Regions from separate parts of the Blautia sp. OM07-19 genome, predicted to be linked through region 2. Evidence: riboswitches for the same ligand, from Rfam matches in the RefSeq annotation. Region 2 holds a riboswitch; each other region holds the start of a gene.

Region 1 (6,034 bases), on a different contig from region 2:
TCCTTCTCCGATTTCTTAATCTTTTTGAAATTCATCAAAGGCTCACACACAATATCACGAATGTTCATTTTCGGATTAAAAGATAAGGTCGGGTCCTGAAATACCATCTGAATGTTCTGACGGTTATTTCTCAGTTCTTCTCCCTTTAATTTCGTGATATCTGTACCGCGGTACAGAATCTCACCCTCTGAAGGTGTATCAAGAGAAACCAGAAATCTCATAAATGTACTCTTACCACATCCGGATTCTCCTACCAGACCCAGTGTTTCACCTTTATACATTTTCAGATTAATATCATTGTTCGCCAGCAGAGTACGTCCATGTGATGCCGCAAATCTTCTGGTTACATGTTTCGCTTCCAGTATTACTTCTCTTTTTTCAGACATATCGTTCACCTCCCCGGGATGGAACTGCCTCCAGAAGTTTTCTGGTATATTCATTCTTTGATTCTTTCAGAATATACTCTCTTGTTCCCTGGTCTTCCATTTTTCCGTTCTTCATTACAACAATATAATCTGACATGTAGGCAGCTACACCCAGATTATGGGTTACTACAATAATGCCTGTATGATAATCATCTCTGAGCTTCATCATCTGACGCACGATCTGTGCCTGCGTTGTTACATCCAGTGCAGAAGTCGGTTCATCTGCAAGAAGAAGCTTCGGCTGATAAGTCATTCCCATCGCAATACCAACTCGCTGTCTCATACCACCGGATAACTGGAAAGGATAAGATTCCATAATATTATCCGGAGACGGAAGTCTCATTCGCTCCAGCATTGCGATTCCCTTACTCCATGCCTCTTTTTTGGAAATTTTCTCATGAGTAAGAATATATTCTGTGAATACTTTTCCGACTTTACGTGTCGGATTCATCATTGCACCACTGTCCTGAAAAATCATGGAAATATCAGAACCACGAAGTTTTCTCCACTGTTCCGGTGTATAGGATAAGAGGTCTTCTCCTTCAAATGTAATACTTCCTTCTGTGACCTTACCGCCACCTGCAAGAAGTCCCAGAACAGCACGGATAACAGTGGTTTTTCCACTTCCGGATTCTCCTACCAGAGAAACGATCTGTCCCTCTTTCATATCCAGATTAAAATTCTGAACAGTTGGAACATTTTTGTAGGAGATTGTCACATTATCTAATTTCAGCATGTTTATTCCTCCTACTCATTTCTTGGATCGAGGATATCACGGATGGAATCCCCAAGCATATTAAATACAACAACTACTACAAAAATAGCAAGACCCGGGAAGATCATCAGCCACGGAGCGGACTGCATACACGCTCTTCCTTCATTCAGCATATAACCCCATTCCGGTGCCGGCGGCTTCGCGCCAAATCCCAGGAAGGACATTGCTGCCAGTTCCAGCATCATGGAACCTATATCTGTCGCAGCAGTAATGATCAGTGTAGGAAGTGCATTTGGAAGCATATATCGAAACAGCATATACGGTGTTTTGGAACCGGTAACGATCGCTGCTGATACATAATCCCTGTCACGGATCTTCATAACCAGGCTTCGTGCCAGACGCGCATATTTGGTCCAGCTTACTACTACAATAGCGATGATCGCATTTTTGATACTTGCGCCCATAATACCTGCAACAGCAAGAGCAAGTACCAGTCCTGGGAAAGCAAGCATCATATCTGCAATTCGCATAATAACAGCATCAATGACACCTCCGAAATATCCTGCAAGGACTCCGGTAACAGTTCCCACCAGAAAGATCAGGGCAACAACACCAAAGGTTGCTGACAGAGATGCACGTGCTCCATAAATAACTCTTGAAAAAATATCCCTGCCCATTTTGTCGGTTCCAAAAATATGTTCCTTGCATGGCGGAAGCAGTGCATCTACCAGAGAACCTTTTAACGGGTCAACCCCTCTGGTTACCACCGGTGCAAATACTGCTGTCAGAATAATACAGACTGCAAGAATAGAAAACACGACAAAAGTTTTATTTGCTAAAAATCTGTTTTTCTTTTTCATGATTCTACTCCTTTAAACGCATACGTGGATCAATATAAACATAAGATGCATCAACGATCAGGTTAATGACCATATAAATCAGGGCAAGCCATAATACATATCCCTGGATCAGATTGTAATCACTGGATGTGATTGCTGAAACTGCAAGGTTTCCAAGACCCGGATAAGAGAAGATTACTTCTACAACACTGGTTCCTCCAAGAAGTGATCCTATGGAAAGACCAAACATTGTGATCAGCGGAAGCAATGAATTTGGAAATACATTGCCCCAGATAATCTTTGATTTCTTTACTCCTCTTGCCTGTGCACCGATCACATAATCCTGACTCAGTTCATCCAGCACCGCTGTTCTTACCTGTCTGGTATATTTGGAAGACATTGCAATCGCAAGTGTCAAAGCCGGAAGAAACAGACTCTTAAAGTCTCCCGCAGAACTGATAACCGGAAATGCATTGATATAAACACAGAATGCCAGCATTAACAGAAGTCCAACCCAGAAGTTAGGCATCGCACATCCGAGGAATGTAATTCCCCGGACGAGATAATCGATCCATTTATCTTTATATATGGCAGACAACATACCTAAAGGTACAGAAATAACCAGCATAAGGATCATGGCCATTAATGTAAGTTTCAAAGTCGGCCATAATCTGGCTGCAAGAAGTTCTGTAACTGGTTTATTTAAGCTGTATGATTTGCCAAAGTCACCTTTCAGACAGTTCTTAAGCCATCTGGTATACTGCACCAGAAACGGATCATTCAGACCAAGTTCCTCGCGTGTCTCCTGAACCATTTCTTCAGTAGGCATTACACCGGTTGCCGTGTACATGTTTCGTACAGGGTCACCTGGTGACATAAAGGTCAGTGCAAATGTAATAAAGCTGATACCGATCAATACGATCACAATCTGTAATAAACGCTTGATTATTTGCTTTTTACTCAAAAAAGACACCTCTTTTTATTTCTGTTTGTAACTATTCAGTAACTTCACAATTCGCAGACTTTTCTTATTCTGCAGGAGTAATTTCTGTTGACAGCCAGTAGTAATCTGCTGTATGGATATGTGCAGAACCAACTTTCTTACTGTAGATCATAGATGAGTTGTAGTATCCATCAATCAGAACCGCTGCATCATCTACCAGGATCTGCTGCATCTGGAAGATCAGATCTTTTCTCTTTTCCGGATCCATTTCACCTTTTAATTCTTCATATAACTTATCATAGTCCGGGTTGGAGTATGCGCAGTAGCTGGTATCAGTTGCCCAGTTAGCCATATATGCCAGAGGATCTCCGGTACCAACAGTGATCCAGTTATTGTTATTAAAGTCATAATCCAGTGCTGCAAGTTTACTCCACTGATCATCTGAGCTTCCGTATTCAGGAACAACACCGATGCCGATTTCTGCAAGATACTGTGCGTGAGCATCTGCAAAGTCATTCAGAAGACGGTTTTCATAAGAAATATATCTAAGGTTGATATTCTGGCCATCCAGTTCACGGATTCCATCTCCATCTGTGTCAACGATTCCTGCATCATCCAGAATCTGTTTTGCTTTTTCCGGATCATAGGTATATGGATTCTCAAGTTTGTCGTAATCATAGTTCAGAGTAGATGGCAGTACGGAAAATCCTGGTGTATAAAGTCCACCGATTGTTCTGGAATTACAGATTGTATCATAGTCAATTGCCATCAGGATTGCCTGACGAAGTGTTTTGTTTCCAAGAACACCATCAAAGTTCATCCATGCAAATCCGCAGCGTACACCGGATGCAATATCAACAGTAAAGTCATCACTGTCCTGGAAATCCTGAATATCTGCTACATTTGTGATATTCTCAACCAAGTCTACCTGACCACTCTGGAGAGCCATTGTTTTTGCGGAGTTATCTCCCATGAACAGCAGATTGATCTTATCGTATGGAACATCTTCACGATAATACTCATTTGCAGCTAATGTATAACCAACACCTACACCATTGAATTCTTCAATCTTGTATGGACCTGTTCCAATAATTCCATTATCGTAGTTTTCAATATGTTCTACATCTGTGATTCCCATAGTTGGGTGGCAGAGCTGTCCTACAAGGTTTGCATATGGTTTGCTTGTTTTGATGTTAATAGTATTTGCATCATCATCTACAGTAACTTCTGCTTCAAATTCCAGATATTTCTCCGGTTTGGCAGATCCGGAAGGTCCTACCTCTTTCATGTGATCAAAATACTCTTTTACCTTTGTCGGAGTTAAATCACATCCGTCAGAGAATTTAATTCCGTCTTTCAGCTTGATCGTCCATTCTGTATGCTCGTCATTTACTTCATAACTCTCAGCAAGCCACGGGATAACTTCCATATTGTCATCGAATTTAAATAATGCTTCAGCAATACCATATCTCATAGCATTCCATCCACTGTTTTCATCATTTGCACTGTTTACACATCCATCTGTGTACATCTGACATCCGAAGTTTAAAACCTTCTCATCACCCTTCGCCTGTACAGTAACTCCCATTAATAATGCAACTGTTGTTGCCGCTGCTAACACAAGTAATTCTCTTTTTGTTTTTTTCATCCTTTACTTCCTTTCTTTTTTTGTTTCTTCGTTGTTTTTCTTCCTTCTCATACTGTCCATTCCTGTGATTTTGAACGAAAAAAAAGACAGATGCTCCCACATCCGTCACGAAATCTTACCATTAAAGAATCAAACATATATATGCAACACATGAAGTTGTAACTCTTAAGCAGGATTTCTCGTCGTCCGCAAGAATCTCTTTTACCAGAAATAAGCAGGTCTCCTGACTTAAGCTTACCCATTTTCAGCACCTTCCCAGAAAAATATCTTCCAGTGGCATTCAGCTGAAAACCAACTATCACAGTGACGGGATCGTACCGGATTTACACCGGTTTCCCTTTTAATCAGACCAGCAGGACGCTTCTGCTGGTCTGAACTTATCTCTAAAATCATTAAATGACCGTATGAATACTCATCTAGCATAACATACCATCATGTATACGTCAATTATTTTAGACTCTTATTTTCTATCTATTTTTCCGTAAATTTCCGGAATTTCTCAAAATTTGTTTCCGGTGTATAGGATTTCAGAACTTCCATCATGTCCTCTACACTATATGTATTATCATACATTCCAATAGATAACGCATACTGCTTATTAAACTCATCTACTGAATCCGCTGTCCAGAATGACTGCTGCAGCCGGAAAGCACTTCCATCTTCACGGTAATCTTCTGCAAAGCCTTCCAGAGCATTTTTCATGGCAACAAATGATGGTGCAACGATAGCACCGTATTTTCCTACAAGATAGTCGATTCTTTCCTTGCCGTTATATCCCTTTTTATTAAACATTTCGTATGTATCTTCTGTAAAACAGTCAATGGAACCCAACAATACATCTGTACTGTTCTCTTCTTCATAAGCATCAATTATCTTGATAAAATCACTTGCGCTCACTACACTCAGAATAACATTATAATCTCCTGTATTCAGCGAATCAGCCAGCTTTTCATCCAGGTGATCTTTTGGATACCCCGGAACCAGAGTAATCTTAATGTCACTGCCTGTTTCAATTTCTTCAGTATCCTGCGTATTCACCAGTTCTTCTACAGACTTCTCATATGACAGGCCATATGCTTCCTGAAGCTTATTCAGAATACCAATCGTTCTCAGACGATGCATCTCATTACCGATAGCAGATCCTCCACATGCTATTATGTAATGATTCTGGTTATTCTGATCCTCTGAAACAAAATACTCCGCCATATTGGCAGCCGCATCCATTTCTGTTTCAACAGATGTTCCTATTGTTCCCAGAAAATAAGGATTATCCTTTACTTTCTCATACATTTCATCACTGATCGTTCCTGAGCCACGTACATAATACATACCATATTCTTCACATACCGGAAGAACTTCTTCAAGATCTGAGGAAAGGAAAGAAATAATTCCCTTTACATTTCTTTCATGAAGCTCGTTGATAAAGCTGATTTCTTCTTCTGCTGTACTTATACTGGAAGAATA
Region 2 (6,034 bases):
TGCGCCAGAACAGAACGAGACAAAGAGCGGTTTGCGAATGACCTGGAGGACAGTGTCGTGATCCTTGCACCAATGATCCCATGGTCGATCGCGGGGGCGGTTCCGCTTACAGCAGTCGGTGCACCGCAGAGCAGTATTTTATTCGCGTTTTTCCTGTATCTGCTGCCGCTTTGCAGGGTATTGGATGGAATTCGGAAGAAAGGATAAGAAAGATGAAATTTACAAGAGAACAGATAGCAAAAGCGCTGAAACTTTATGTCATTACGGACCGAAGCTGGCTGAAAGAAGACGAAACACTTCTTTCTGTCTGCGAAAAGGTAATCCAGAACGGGGCAACCTTCCTTCAGCTCCGAGAAAAAGAACTGGGTGCAGAGGAGACAAGAAAAGAAGCCATAGAACTTCAGAAACTCTGCCACAGATACAATATCCCCTTTGTGGTGAATGACAGTGTGGAAATCGCGCTGGAAATGGACGCGGACGGTGTACATGTCGGTCAGTCAGACATTAAGGAAAGAGACATCCGTGCTATGATAGGACCGGACAAAATCCTCGGGATGACAGCCAAGACTGTTGAACAGGCGATCGCAGCCGAAAAAGCCGGAGCAGATTACATCGGAACAGGGGCGGTTTTTGGCAGCACAACAAAGAAAGATGCCAAATATCTTTCCATGGAAGACCTGAAGAAGATCGCAGCCTCTGTCAGTATTCCGGTCGTGGCGATCGGCGGGATCAACAGCGAAAATGTCTCACAGCTTGAGGGCAGCGGAGTCAACGGTGCAGCCGTGATCTCGGGGATCTTTGCAGCGGAAGATCCGGCAGCAAAAACAGCACAGATGAGCAGGCTGACCGATATATTTTGTTAAAAATAGCCCAAATGTATTGTAATTTGTCAAAAAATATGATACTGTATAGAAAATTGAATAAAGAAGATAACAGGTGCCGAGGGCATTGTTCATGAGGTTAAAAGGGAAACAGGTGAGAAACCTGTACGATCTCGTCACTGTAAGCACGGAGTACGGTTCTGTATGCATTAAGCATGATCACTGGGAAACTGGGAAGATAGAACCATATGTTGAGCGGCAAGTCAGGAAACCTGCCTGTTGTCTGGTACGGGAATATGGATTCCAGATCACGAGTAATTGGTCGTACCGTTTTTTGATAGACCACTTACCCCTTTTTTGAGGGCTTTTTTTGTGTGCAGGATTCTGTTCAGTTTTCGTACTGTAATGTCAAAGGAGGACAAAAACATGAAAAACAAAACTGTAAAAGCACTTGCAATACTGTTAGCGATCACAACTGTATCTATGATGGGTACAGCAGGAGTTATGGCTTCTGACAACACAGCAGAGGACACTGCAACAGAGGCAGCAGCAGATGACGCAGATGACGCAGATGACGCAGAAGCAGCAGATGACGTTGCACTACTGAGCGACAAGACAGAGGACACTGCAACAGAGGCAGCAGCAGATGACGCAGAAGCTGCAGACGATACAGCAGAGGCATCTGATGATGACCAGGCAGCAGCAGACAACGTTGCAGCACTGATCGACAAGATCTACGTTCAGGAAAGAAACGACACAACAGATGAGGACTGTAAGGCAGCCAAAGAAGCATGGGATGCTCTGACAGACGCACAGAAAGAACTGGTAGAAGGTGAAGAAGCAAGCCCGGAATATTTCGGACGTGACACAGGCGATGCTTCCAAGGATGACCCACGCAACCAGGATGAGATCGGTGAGAACGAACTTCTTGTTGTAAGCTTTGGTACTTCCTTCAACGACAGCCGTGCACAGGATATCAAAGGAATCGAAGATGCTCTGGCAGCAGCTTATCCGGACTGGTCCGTAAGACGTGCTTTCACAGCACAGATCATCATCAACCATGTAGAGGCAAGAGATGATGAAGCAATCGACAACATGGATCAGGCTCTTGACCGTGCAGTAGCAAACGGAGTTAAGAACCTTGTTGTTCAGCCTACACATCTGATGCATGGTGCTGAGTACGATGAGATGGTAGAAGTAATCGACAACTACAAAGACAAATTCGAATCTGTAGCAATCGCAGAGCCAATGCTTGGTGAAGTTGGTGATGACGCTACTGTGATCAACGACGACAAGAAAGCAGTTGCACAGGCTATCACAGATGAAGCTTGCAAGGTAGCAGGATATGACAGCATGGAAGCAGCCGCAGAAGACGGAACAGCATTTGTATTCATGGGACATGGTACTTCTCATACAGCAAACGTAACATACGATCAGATGCAGACACAGATGGGAGACCTTGGATTCACAAACGCTTTCATCGGAACTGTTGAAGGTGAGCCGGAAGACACCGCATGCGAAGAAGTTATCGCTAAGGTTAAAGATGCAGGCTTCAAGAAAGTTGTTCTTCGTCCGCTTATGGTTGTAGCTGGTGACCATGCAAACAACGATATGGCTGGTGATGATGAAGATTCCTGGAAGAGCCAGTTCGAGGCATCCGGAGCATTTGACAGTGTTGACTGCCAGATCGAAGGTCTTGGAAGAGTCGCAGCAGTTGAGGATCTGTATGTAGCACATACAAAAGATGCTATCGATTCTCTGGGAACAGCTGATGATGCAGCAGAAGTAACAGATGACACAGAAGAAGCTTCTGATGATGCAGCAGCAGAGGAAACAACAGACGATGCAGCTGATACTACAGAAGAAGCAGCAGAATAATAAAGAAACAGTTTTTATGTAAGATAACGGGGCTGCCCGGGAGGATCTAGGTCTTTCCGGGCATTTCCTGTAAAAGCAGGAGGAAAATATTATGAAACGTTCAGTGGCAATGATGGCATGCGTATTAAGCGGAGCACTTATGCTTGGAAGCTTTACGCCGGTTCTGGCAGAAACAGAAGTCAAGTCAGTTTCTACAGCAACAGCAGATGCCAAGAAGGATGATGCCAAGGCTGATACAACCGATAAGAAGGACGATGCAAAGGATGCAGTTCTGGAAGATGGCACCTACAGTGCTGAGTTTGACACAGACAGCGGAATGTTCCATGTAAACGAAGCAAACGATGGCAAGGGAGTCCTGACAGTCAAAGACGGTAAGATGACACTTCATGTAAGTCTGGCTTCCAAAAATATCGTAAATCTGTTTGTGGGAACAGCAGAGGATGCACAGAAAGATGGTGCAGAACTTCTCCAGCCGACAACAGATACTGTTACATACAGCGATGGAATGTCAGAAGAAGTTTATGGTTTTGATATTCCGGTTGAAGCTATTGACGAAGAATTTGACCTTGCCCTGATCGGAAAGAAAAACAAATGGTACGACCATAAGGTAAAAGTCACCAATCCTCAGAAAGAATCTGATGAGACAGCAGCAACAGAAGAGACGAAGGACACTTCAACAGACGATACAAAAGAAGCGTCAGAGAAATAAAATTGTCTTTGGACAAAACGATAACCAAATATGCAGTACAATAAAAATATCCTGTACGGATCCAGTGTCATAACTGAACCCGCCAGGATATTTTTTTATGTAGTAATATCGATCAGTGAAACTGAGGGATATTATTTGATGCGGATCTTGAATGTTGCTTTCTTTCCAGATCCGTCTGTTGCTTTGGCAGTGATGGTAACTGTACCTTTTTTGCCTTTGATGGTTTTGACTTTACCGTATTTGTCAACGGTAGCAAGTTTTGTATTGCTGGAAGACCATGCAAGTGATCTGTTTGCGCTTCCGCCCTGAGAAGTAACGGCTGCGGTTACTTTTGTGGACTGACCGTTGGTAACGGTAGTTTTTCCGGAAAGCCTGATGCTCTTTACAGAACCTTTCATGCAGGCAAGGGTGATTCTTGCATATTTCTTGCTGCCATCTTTTGCAGTAGCTGTGATGGTGACTTTTTTGCCGCCTGCATTTTTGTTGAAGGTTACAATACCGGTAGAGCTGACAGTTGCGATTCTGGTATTGCTGGATTTCCAGGTTACTGCTTTGTTTGTTGCATTGGAAGGAGTGATTGTAGCTCTGAGCTGTACTCTTTTGCCTGCTGTGATGTAGCGGGAAGGAGCAGCTGCAAGTTTGATGCTGGTTACTTTGTAAACTGGGTTGGCAACAGTAACTTTGCATGTTGCTTTTACTTTTCCTGCCGTAGCGGTGATCACAGCAGTACCTGCTTTCACTGCTTTTACAGTACCGTTAGCGGATACAGTTGCAACTTTGGTATTGCTGGATTTCCATACAACTTTGTCTGTTGTATTGGAAGGTGCAACAGTGGCCTTTAATGTAAAGGACTTACCGGTAGTGATTTTTTTGCTTGTAGCATTCAGCGTAACTTTGGCAGCGGCTACAGGTTTCTTAACCAGTGCTTTTACAGCTGCTGTAATATCAGAAGCCATCTTGTCAACATCGGCCTGCTGGTATACGGTACAGTTTTTGTTAACTGCGTCTACAGCAGCTCTTACAGCAGCAACCGTTTCGTCAGTGTAGATGGAGAGATCCTTTGGAACAGCAGCCAGAGCCGCATCTACAGCGGTGTAATCAGCAGCAGCAACCGGTGTAATGGTAAGTGTGCCATTTGTCTTGCTTACATTGAAGACACGCTCATACCAGGTACCATTTTTTACAGAATGGAAAGAGAAGATTACTTCTTTGTCAAGATAATCTGTAGTAGCTGCTCCACCCATAGCGTTTGCCTTCATATCGAAAGAAACTTTGCGGTCTGTGATGTCAGCCGTTGTTTCAGCTTTTGCTGCATCTTTGGCAAAACCGATAAATACTTTGTCAAAGCTGTCGCTGCCCATGGTCAGGTGAAGGATTTCCTTATAATTGTTAGAATTTGGTCCGCCGATGGTTTCAAGAGAAGCAGCGGCAACGTTGAACATCTTAACGCTGTTGTCAACGGTCAGATCTTTTGTATGATCGTAATCACCGGTAACTAAAGTAGCAGCGTCTTGATCGATCACAGCCTGGCGAGGATAGAAAGCTCTTTCCAGAGAGTTCTTGCCTTCTTCATATTTGGTAAGGTAGCTGTTGGAGATAGCTACGATCGGAAGGTATGTCTCGCCTTCTGCTACAGGGACAGTAAATTGCCATTTACCGTTAACTTCTTCACCGGCGATCCAGTTGTCTCTGTTATCACCATTTGCAACAGCTTCTTCATAAGTACCTTTGTACAGATAATGATAACCTGTTCCGTGAAGGGTAAGGATGAGATTGCCGTCTCTGAGAATAGCTTTTTCAACGTTAAACATTAATGTTTCGTTTGTAACAGTGAGAAGTCCTCTTTCAACCAGAGCGTTGACCGCATCGGTGATAGCGGTGGCCAGTTTGTCAACGTCATCCTGTGTTGCAGCTTTGTATGTACCGCTAAGTGCTTTCACGGCAGAAGTAACAGCATTGGCTGTTTCGTCTGTATAGATGGAGAGGTCTTCAGGAACAGTTGCCAGAGCAGCATCTACAGAAGAATAATCCAGGGCAGCCTGTTTGTTCATGCCGGAAGCATCAACATCGTTCTTGTCAGTATCTGCCATGGAGGTGGTGTCAAAAGTGATGGTCTGGACATTGCTCCATTTTGAGCCTTTGTTGACGTTTGTGGTCTTACTGAAGCTTGCATAAACAGTATCACTGAGGCTTGCAACAGGAATGGTATAATAGTAGGAAGAATCCGCAACATACCAGTCAATCTTGTGCTGAGTAGCAGCAGCTATGTCGTCTGCCGTTGTACCATTTACGAGAGCCATGTAGTTTCTGTTCTCGCTTGCCTGATGCATTTTTACGAGATAAGTGCCGTCGTCCTGCTTGGTAACGATAGCATCATCCATGGCATACATGCCGGAAGCAACACCTTCACTGTTGGTAACAGAAACTTTGATGGAATGAGTCTTGGCTTCTTCTACAGCTTTTTTGACCAGAGCATTGACCGCATCGGTGATGGCCTGTGCCATCTTGTCAACATCAGCCTGCTGTGCCATAGTATAATCTCTTTTAACTGCTGCAACGGCAGCTCTTACAGCATCAGCTGTTTCATCAGTGTAGATGGAGAGGTCTTCCGGAACAGTGGCCAGAG
Region 3 (6,034 bases), on a different contig from region 2:
ATTGTCAGAATGGATTTTCAGGCGAAGAAGCTGCCAGGACTTTTTTTCACTGATGTTCCACCGGGTTAGATTTTCTCTGAGATAATCCGGGTGGATATCCTCATGGTCGATCAGCCCGCGCAGGATATAGCTTTTTTTGTCAGATTCTGTGCGGTTAAAAGCGTCCAGTTCCTTCTCACGGATCAAAAGCCGGGTGATCCGTTCAGCCAGTTTGGCATATTTGCGTACTTCATCGGGATTTCCGGTGATACCGATGACGGCGATCATCTTGTGATTATGGTAGACAGGAAGATTGACACCCTGCTGTGTGCCGGTAAAGCGGTCATTTTCCCGAACTTCGATCACAGTACCGCGCTCGGCCGTCTGCTGTCCGATTTCATGAAAGGTCCCGATGCGTGTCGCATCTGTGCTGGCAAAAATCGTCCCGGAACAGTCAATGAAATTCACGTTCTGTCCGCACAGATCCCGGACGGTATCTACGATCTGCTGTGCGAGTGCTCTGGTGATGTAAGGTGTCATGGTGTTGCTCCTCGTGCTGCTTTGTGGGCTTTTTTAGTCTGGTACATTTTCTGGTCGGCGAGATTGATATAGTCATTGAGAGAGAATACAGGATCGTCAGCGATGACACTGCCAATGCTTGCTTCAATTGGAAACGAGAAATGACTGGCAGAAGAAAATTCAGCCAGAGCGTGCTGGATATTTTGTTCCAGTTGATGAAGCTTTCTTATGTCAAGATCAGGAACGACACATACAAACTCGTCGCCACCATAGCGCATACATATGGAACCGACAGGACAGTTCTGCCGGAGAACGGAAGCAAAGCGGCGGTATCCCTCTACCCAGGCATAGGTAACGTAACGTTTCCAGCCGTCTGTGATAAGTGCTATTTTTTTCATGATAAAATACCCCATTATTTTATATAGTAAAAAACCCGTTCTTCATATTATAACGAATCAGCCGCCAAAATACCAGTTTTATACGCAAAAAAGCCCGCTGGCATACGGGAGAGGGACCAGCGGGCAAAGGGAGAAAAGGGACAAAGTTAAAGCAGACGGAATACCTGTTCCACCGCTGCAGCCATATTGGCTTTGGCAGTAGCCGGATCCATGGCTTCACTGAGGGTGGAGATTCCACGGATGATCGGGAAAAATGCATCAATACCGGCTTCGTTGCAGGCAACGGCTTCTTTTGTGACGCTTCCTGCAAAAGCGACGGTTTTTGCACCATATTTTTTGCCGAGTTTTGCGACGCCTACAGGAGCTTTTCCCATGGCGGTCTGATGATCCAGACGACCCTCACCGGTTACGACAACATCGGCGTTTTTCATTTCGTCCTCAAGATGGACAGCATTCAGGATAAGCTGGATGCCAGGAGTCAGTTCTCCGTTTAAGTAGCTTAAGAATGCAAAACCAAGTCCGCCTGCGGCACCTGCACCGGATGCGTTCATGTTGTCTTTTCCGATGGTCTGTGAGGTGACTTTTGCATAGTTTTCCATTCCGGCATCGAGGACCGGAAGCATTTCGGAAGTAACGCCTTTCTGCGGACCATAGATGTAAGTGGCACCCTGGAAGCCGCAGAGCGGGTTTGTGACATCACATGCGATCTTGAAATTACACTGGGAGAGAAGCTCAGCATTGTCGGAAAGTCTGACGGAAGCCACTTTGGCAAGAGCCTGTCCGCCTTCGCCGGTGTCCTGACCGTCTTTGTCAAGGAAAGTAAATCCAAGAGCCTTAAGCATTCCGATCCCACCGTCATTGGTAGCACTGCCGCCGATTCCGATGATGAAATTGCGGATTCCCTTGTTGATGGCGTGAAGGATCATTTCACCGACACCGTAAGTGGTAGCGATCATAGGATCTTTCTGCTCGGAGATCGTGATCCCGGCGGCAGAAGCCATCTCCATGACAGCAGTGTTGGTGTCCTTGAGATAACCATAATATGCGTTGACCGGTTCATGATAAGGTCCGGTAACTGTGACATCGACACGTTCTCCATTCAGCCCTTCGATCAGGGCATCCGTAGTTCCCTCGCCGCCGTCAGCCAGTGGTTTGACGATCACTTCTGCATCTTTATGTGCGGCAAGAACGCCGGCTTTGACAGCCATGCCGGCTTCCATGGAAGTCATGCTTCCTTTAAATGAATCAACAGCAACTACAACTTTCATAACAAAACCCCCTGTTGGTAATGTGAATGTTTTTTTGAAAAAGCTGCTCAGGCAGTAAACGCAAATGTGTAAGGTGATTGGAGGAACTGAACAGCTTTGATGATGTTACTATAGCATGTGCGGGATGAAAAAGATATGTCTTTGATACTGAAAAATAAAGATAAATTTACGAAATATATATACTATATAACAAAATATTTGAAATGAAGCGGATAAAAGAATTGTAAAGTGCAGATCTGCATGATGAGTATAATGCGATAGTCTGAACGTGGTGCCTGCTTGTAAAAACAGATACCACGTTTGTCTATTCTTTATTTGGGTTCTTTTCCAGCAGCAAATACCATCATCATCTCGTTAGTAAGACTGCTGTTGTTGTCCTGACCGATAATTTGATCACGCTCAAACCACTGTGCTATGGAAAGCTCTTCGTGATCCACCGTGAGAGTATCCTCTCCGTCTACATCACAGAAAAATCCGAAAAGTAAAGTGCCGGAGAAGGACCATGGCTGGCTCTTGTAATAACGAAGATTTTTGACTTTAAGGCCGACCTCTTCCATGACCTCACGCTGGACGGTCTCTTCAATGGTTTCCCCAATTTCTGCAAATCCGGCGATCAGAGCATATTGTTTAAAACTCCGGCCTTCATATTTGGAACAAATGATCTTGTCACCGTTTGTGATGCCGACGATGACAGCCGGCATAAGTACCGGGTATTCCCGACGGCCGCAGGAAGGGCAGTACATCATACGCTCTTTTGTGTCATGCTTCATTGGTTTTCCACAGCATCCGCAGAAACGCCGATTTTTGTACCAGAACCAGAGCTGATATCCAGTGACTGTGGCGAAAGCAAGATACTGTGGCTGGACATAACGAAGCTCTCTTGTTTCATGGAATTCATAGCCCGGCAGCAGGGATGTATCAAGTCCCGGGATCAGATAAAAACGTTCCTGATCAATGGAAAAAAGATAGATATAATTTTCGTACAGATCGCTTACATTTCCTTCCAGTTCGCGAAAACGTGGAAGAGAGATGGAAACGTCATCTTCTTTTTTATGGAAGAAACACTTTCCATTTTCGTAAGCGAGAATGATGCTGTTGCCATCCGGTGTGACTGGTTTATATTCATTGTGATAAGTATGCGGTGCGATATCCTGAATCATAAAAAATCCTCCTTTTGGTGATAACTACGTAGTGGTCATGCAGGACCGGAAAATATAATTCAGTATAGGACACACGCAGAAAAAATGCAACACAGAGAAAAAACGGGTGTGAAAAGAGATTATAACTTTTTACTTATGAATTTGTGAAAAAAGTATCAGATACTATTGACAATGACCAAAGGGTATGCTATTATAATGTCAGTATAATTCCATATTGAACATATGAAGTGCTGGCTGTGTCCGCGTAGCAGTCAGAAGAGGGAATCAGGTGAGAGTCCTGAGCGATCCGGTCACTGTAACAGAGGAGCGAACCTTCATTATCCCATTGTACATAGTATGAGAAGGGGAAGGCAAGCGATGATCCTGAAGTCAGGAAACCTGCTTTGTATGGCGAGGTTAAACTTCCGTGTAAAGTGTAACAACCAACTTAGGGATATCCGCAGTCCCAGAGTGTTGTCTGCTTATTGGAAGCAGGCATTTTTTTATGGAATTCGCCTGTTCGTATGAATTATACCTCATGCTTGTAATTGCGGTGGCCGCCGCAGAGCATGGTAACCCATTAAGGGTATGATTAAATGGCAGGCGATACTGCTTCGGATGCATTCGTTCCCTCCGCATATTTGAACGGATTCATTGTCTACCCCGGAGCAGCATCGCAAATCCTCTATAAGAATGTTTGAATGACAGCATGACATTGGTCATAGCTGCTTTTTTTATATTTTCTTATAGGATATAATAGGATGAAAAGGGGATGGAGGTGAATATTATGGAGAAACCGTATTGGGAAGGGAAACATTATTCCTATTTCAGCAATAAGGAGTGTGAATATTTTCCATGCCATAAAGGGGCAGACCCGGAGAACTTTAATTGTCTGTTTTGTTATTGCCCGTTGTATGCACTGGGTGATAAATGTGGCGGGAATTTTAAGTTTACGGATAAGGGATTTAAGGACTGCACGGATTGTCAGCTGCCGCATAAGAGGAAGAATTATGGGTATGTGACTGGGAAGTATGCGGAGTTGGTGGAGTTGATGAAGAAGATGGGGTAGATGAGGAATGGGGACGCCTACGGAGAAACACCTCCTGTACGGATGACATTCGCTCACCGGGGTGTGGTCCCTGAACGCCGCCCGTAGGGCGGCAGATTAGGGACCGGTGTGTGGGAGACTCATTATCTCTCTTCTAATATCATTTTCAACCTTGGAATCTGATTATTCAAGATCAGTTCCTCCGGGAACATTTCTTCATGCACGAATTCGGCGGCGCAGGTGAAGTCTCCGATGTGTTCTGTGCCGTGGCTGTCGCTGGAGAGGACGATCGGGATGTTGTACTTGCGGCAGCAGCGCAGGATCTCGCGGTTGTTGGTTCGGGTGTCTCCTCGGTAGCCGTAGGGGGCGAGGGAGGCTTCGTTGATTTCAAAGATCACTCCGAATTCTTTTGCTGCGACTGCAAGTGTCTCATAATCTGCTGGAAAATGCGGATTATCGCAATGTCCGAGGATTTTGACGCAGGGATGCTTCATAGCGTTCAGGTAAGCACTTGTATTTTCTTTTACAGAACCACTCTTATAATTTTGCGCGTGCATGCTCGCAATCGCGTAATCCAGTTTGTCAAGAAGTTTATCACTTAAATCTACATGTCCATCAACATCAAGGATATTCAGTTCAACTCCAAACAATAATTCAATCTCAAAGCGTTTCTTGGGAGAATAAGAAAGACTTCTGAAATAAGAAGAAGTTCCCGCGGCAAGTGTGCCAGGTCCATGGTCTGTGATCCCGAGCAGTTTAAGCCCCTTCTTTGAAGCCGCTTTTGCCATATCAGAAACGGTACAGGTCGTTCCGTGCCCGCTTGCGATGGAATGTGTATGTACATCAGAAAGATACATGTTTGTTCCTCCTCCGATCGGAAAAAATCGTTACTGTCAGATCCAATTACAGTAACAGAAACTATACTGATCTCAGTATGGCAGTCTAAAATCCAAAAGTCAACTCAAAAATCAAATTCCAAATAAAAACCAACACAAAACAAACAAAAACCACAACAAAACCCGCACAAAAAACCGATAAATACTGTTGGATTTCGTTGACATGCAGGAGCGTGTAGAGTATAATGGTTCTATATGAATCGTGGCGTCATAGCGCCTTAAGAGGTGCCAGTGGCATGTCCGCTGATACATATGAGATATGGCGTTTGAGACACCATAAGAAAGGAGACGTGGAGATGTTTAATACCACAGATATTCCAAAGTCATCCAGAATTCCGAAACTGGTTGAGGCACTTTATGCCCACATGCCGGTTATCGAATCTGCAAGGGCGAAGCTTATCACAGAATCGTACAAGGCCACAGAGGGACAGCCTACGATCACCAGACGTGCAGAAGCTTTTGCCCACATTCTCCGTAATATCCCGATCATCATCCGTGACAACGAACTGATTGTTGGAAGCAGCACGATCGCACCGCGAGGATGTCAGACTTTCCCGGAATTTTCCTACCAGTGGCTGGAGGATGAACTGGATACGGTTGAAACGAGGAGCGCAGACCCGTTTTACATTGCTGAGGAGACCAAGCAGGAGTTAAGAGAAGTACATAAATACTGGAAGGGCAAAACCTCCAGCGAACTTGCAACCTCCTACATGGCGCCGGAAGCAATCAGAGCAATCGAACACAATATTTTTACACCAGGCAACTATTTTTACAACGGTGTCGGACA

What was found. Region 2 has a riboswitch for cobalamin ahead of DXC01_RS11820 (sirohydrochlorin cobaltochelatase). Riboswitches for the same ligand answer to the same signal wherever they lie in the genome.
Region 1: linked by a shared signal. The riboswitch ahead of DXC01_RS18945 (ABC transporter substrate-binding protein) and the one ahead of DXC01_RS11820 (sirohydrochlorin cobaltochelatase) in region 2 are both predicted to bind cobalamin.
Region 3: linked by a shared signal. The riboswitch ahead of DXC01_RS00170 (cysteine-rich small domain-containing protein) and the one ahead of DXC01_RS11820 (sirohydrochlorin cobaltochelatase) in region 2 are both predicted to bind cobalamin.

What each region holds. Positions count from the first base shown of each region.
Region 1 covers NZ_QULA01000053.1:851-6,884, reverse strand. Annotated here, with positions in the region: gene DXC01_RS18965 (ABC transporter ATP-binding protein) at 1-386, opposite strand, end outside; gene DXC01_RS18960 (ABC transporter ATP-binding protein) at 379-1,161, opposite strand; gene nikC (nickel transporter permease) at 1,173-2,000, opposite strand; gene nikB (nickel ABC transporter permease) at 2,005-2,952, opposite strand; gene DXC01_RS18945 (ABC transporter substrate-binding protein) at 3,008-4,570, opposite strand; cobalamin riboswitch at 4,767-4,966, opposite strand; gene DXC01_RS18940 (hypothetical protein) at 5,042-6,034, opposite strand, start outside.
Region 2 covers NZ_QULA01000016.1:29,450-35,483, forward strand. Annotated here, with positions in the region: gene DXC01_RS11810 (Na+/H+ antiporter NhaC family protein) at 1-207, shown strand, start outside; gene thiE (thiamine phosphate synthase) at 213-863, shown strand; cobalamin riboswitch at 918-1,115, shown strand; gene DXC01_RS11820 (sirohydrochlorin cobaltochelatase) at 1,248-2,699, shown strand; gene DXC01_RS11825 (hypothetical protein) at 2,791-3,408, shown strand; gene DXC01_RS11830 (Ig-like domain-containing protein) at 3,540-6,034, opposite strand, start outside.
Region 3 covers NZ_QULA01000001.1:39,312-45,345, forward strand. Annotated here, with positions in the region: gene DXC01_RS00150 (CdaR family transcriptional regulator) at 1-519, opposite strand, end outside; gene DXC01_RS00155 (diguanylate cyclase domain-containing protein) at 516-896, opposite strand; gene DXC01_RS00160 (glycerate kinase family protein) at 1,043-2,164, opposite strand; gene nudC (NAD(+) diphosphatase) at 2,476-3,324, opposite strand; cobalamin riboswitch at 3,533-3,724, shown strand; gene DXC01_RS00170 (cysteine-rich small domain-containing protein) at 4,091-4,372, shown strand; gene DXC01_RS00175 (phosphatase) at 4,495-5,208, opposite strand; gene DXC01_RS00180 (glycyl radical protein) at 5,544-6,034, shown strand, end outside.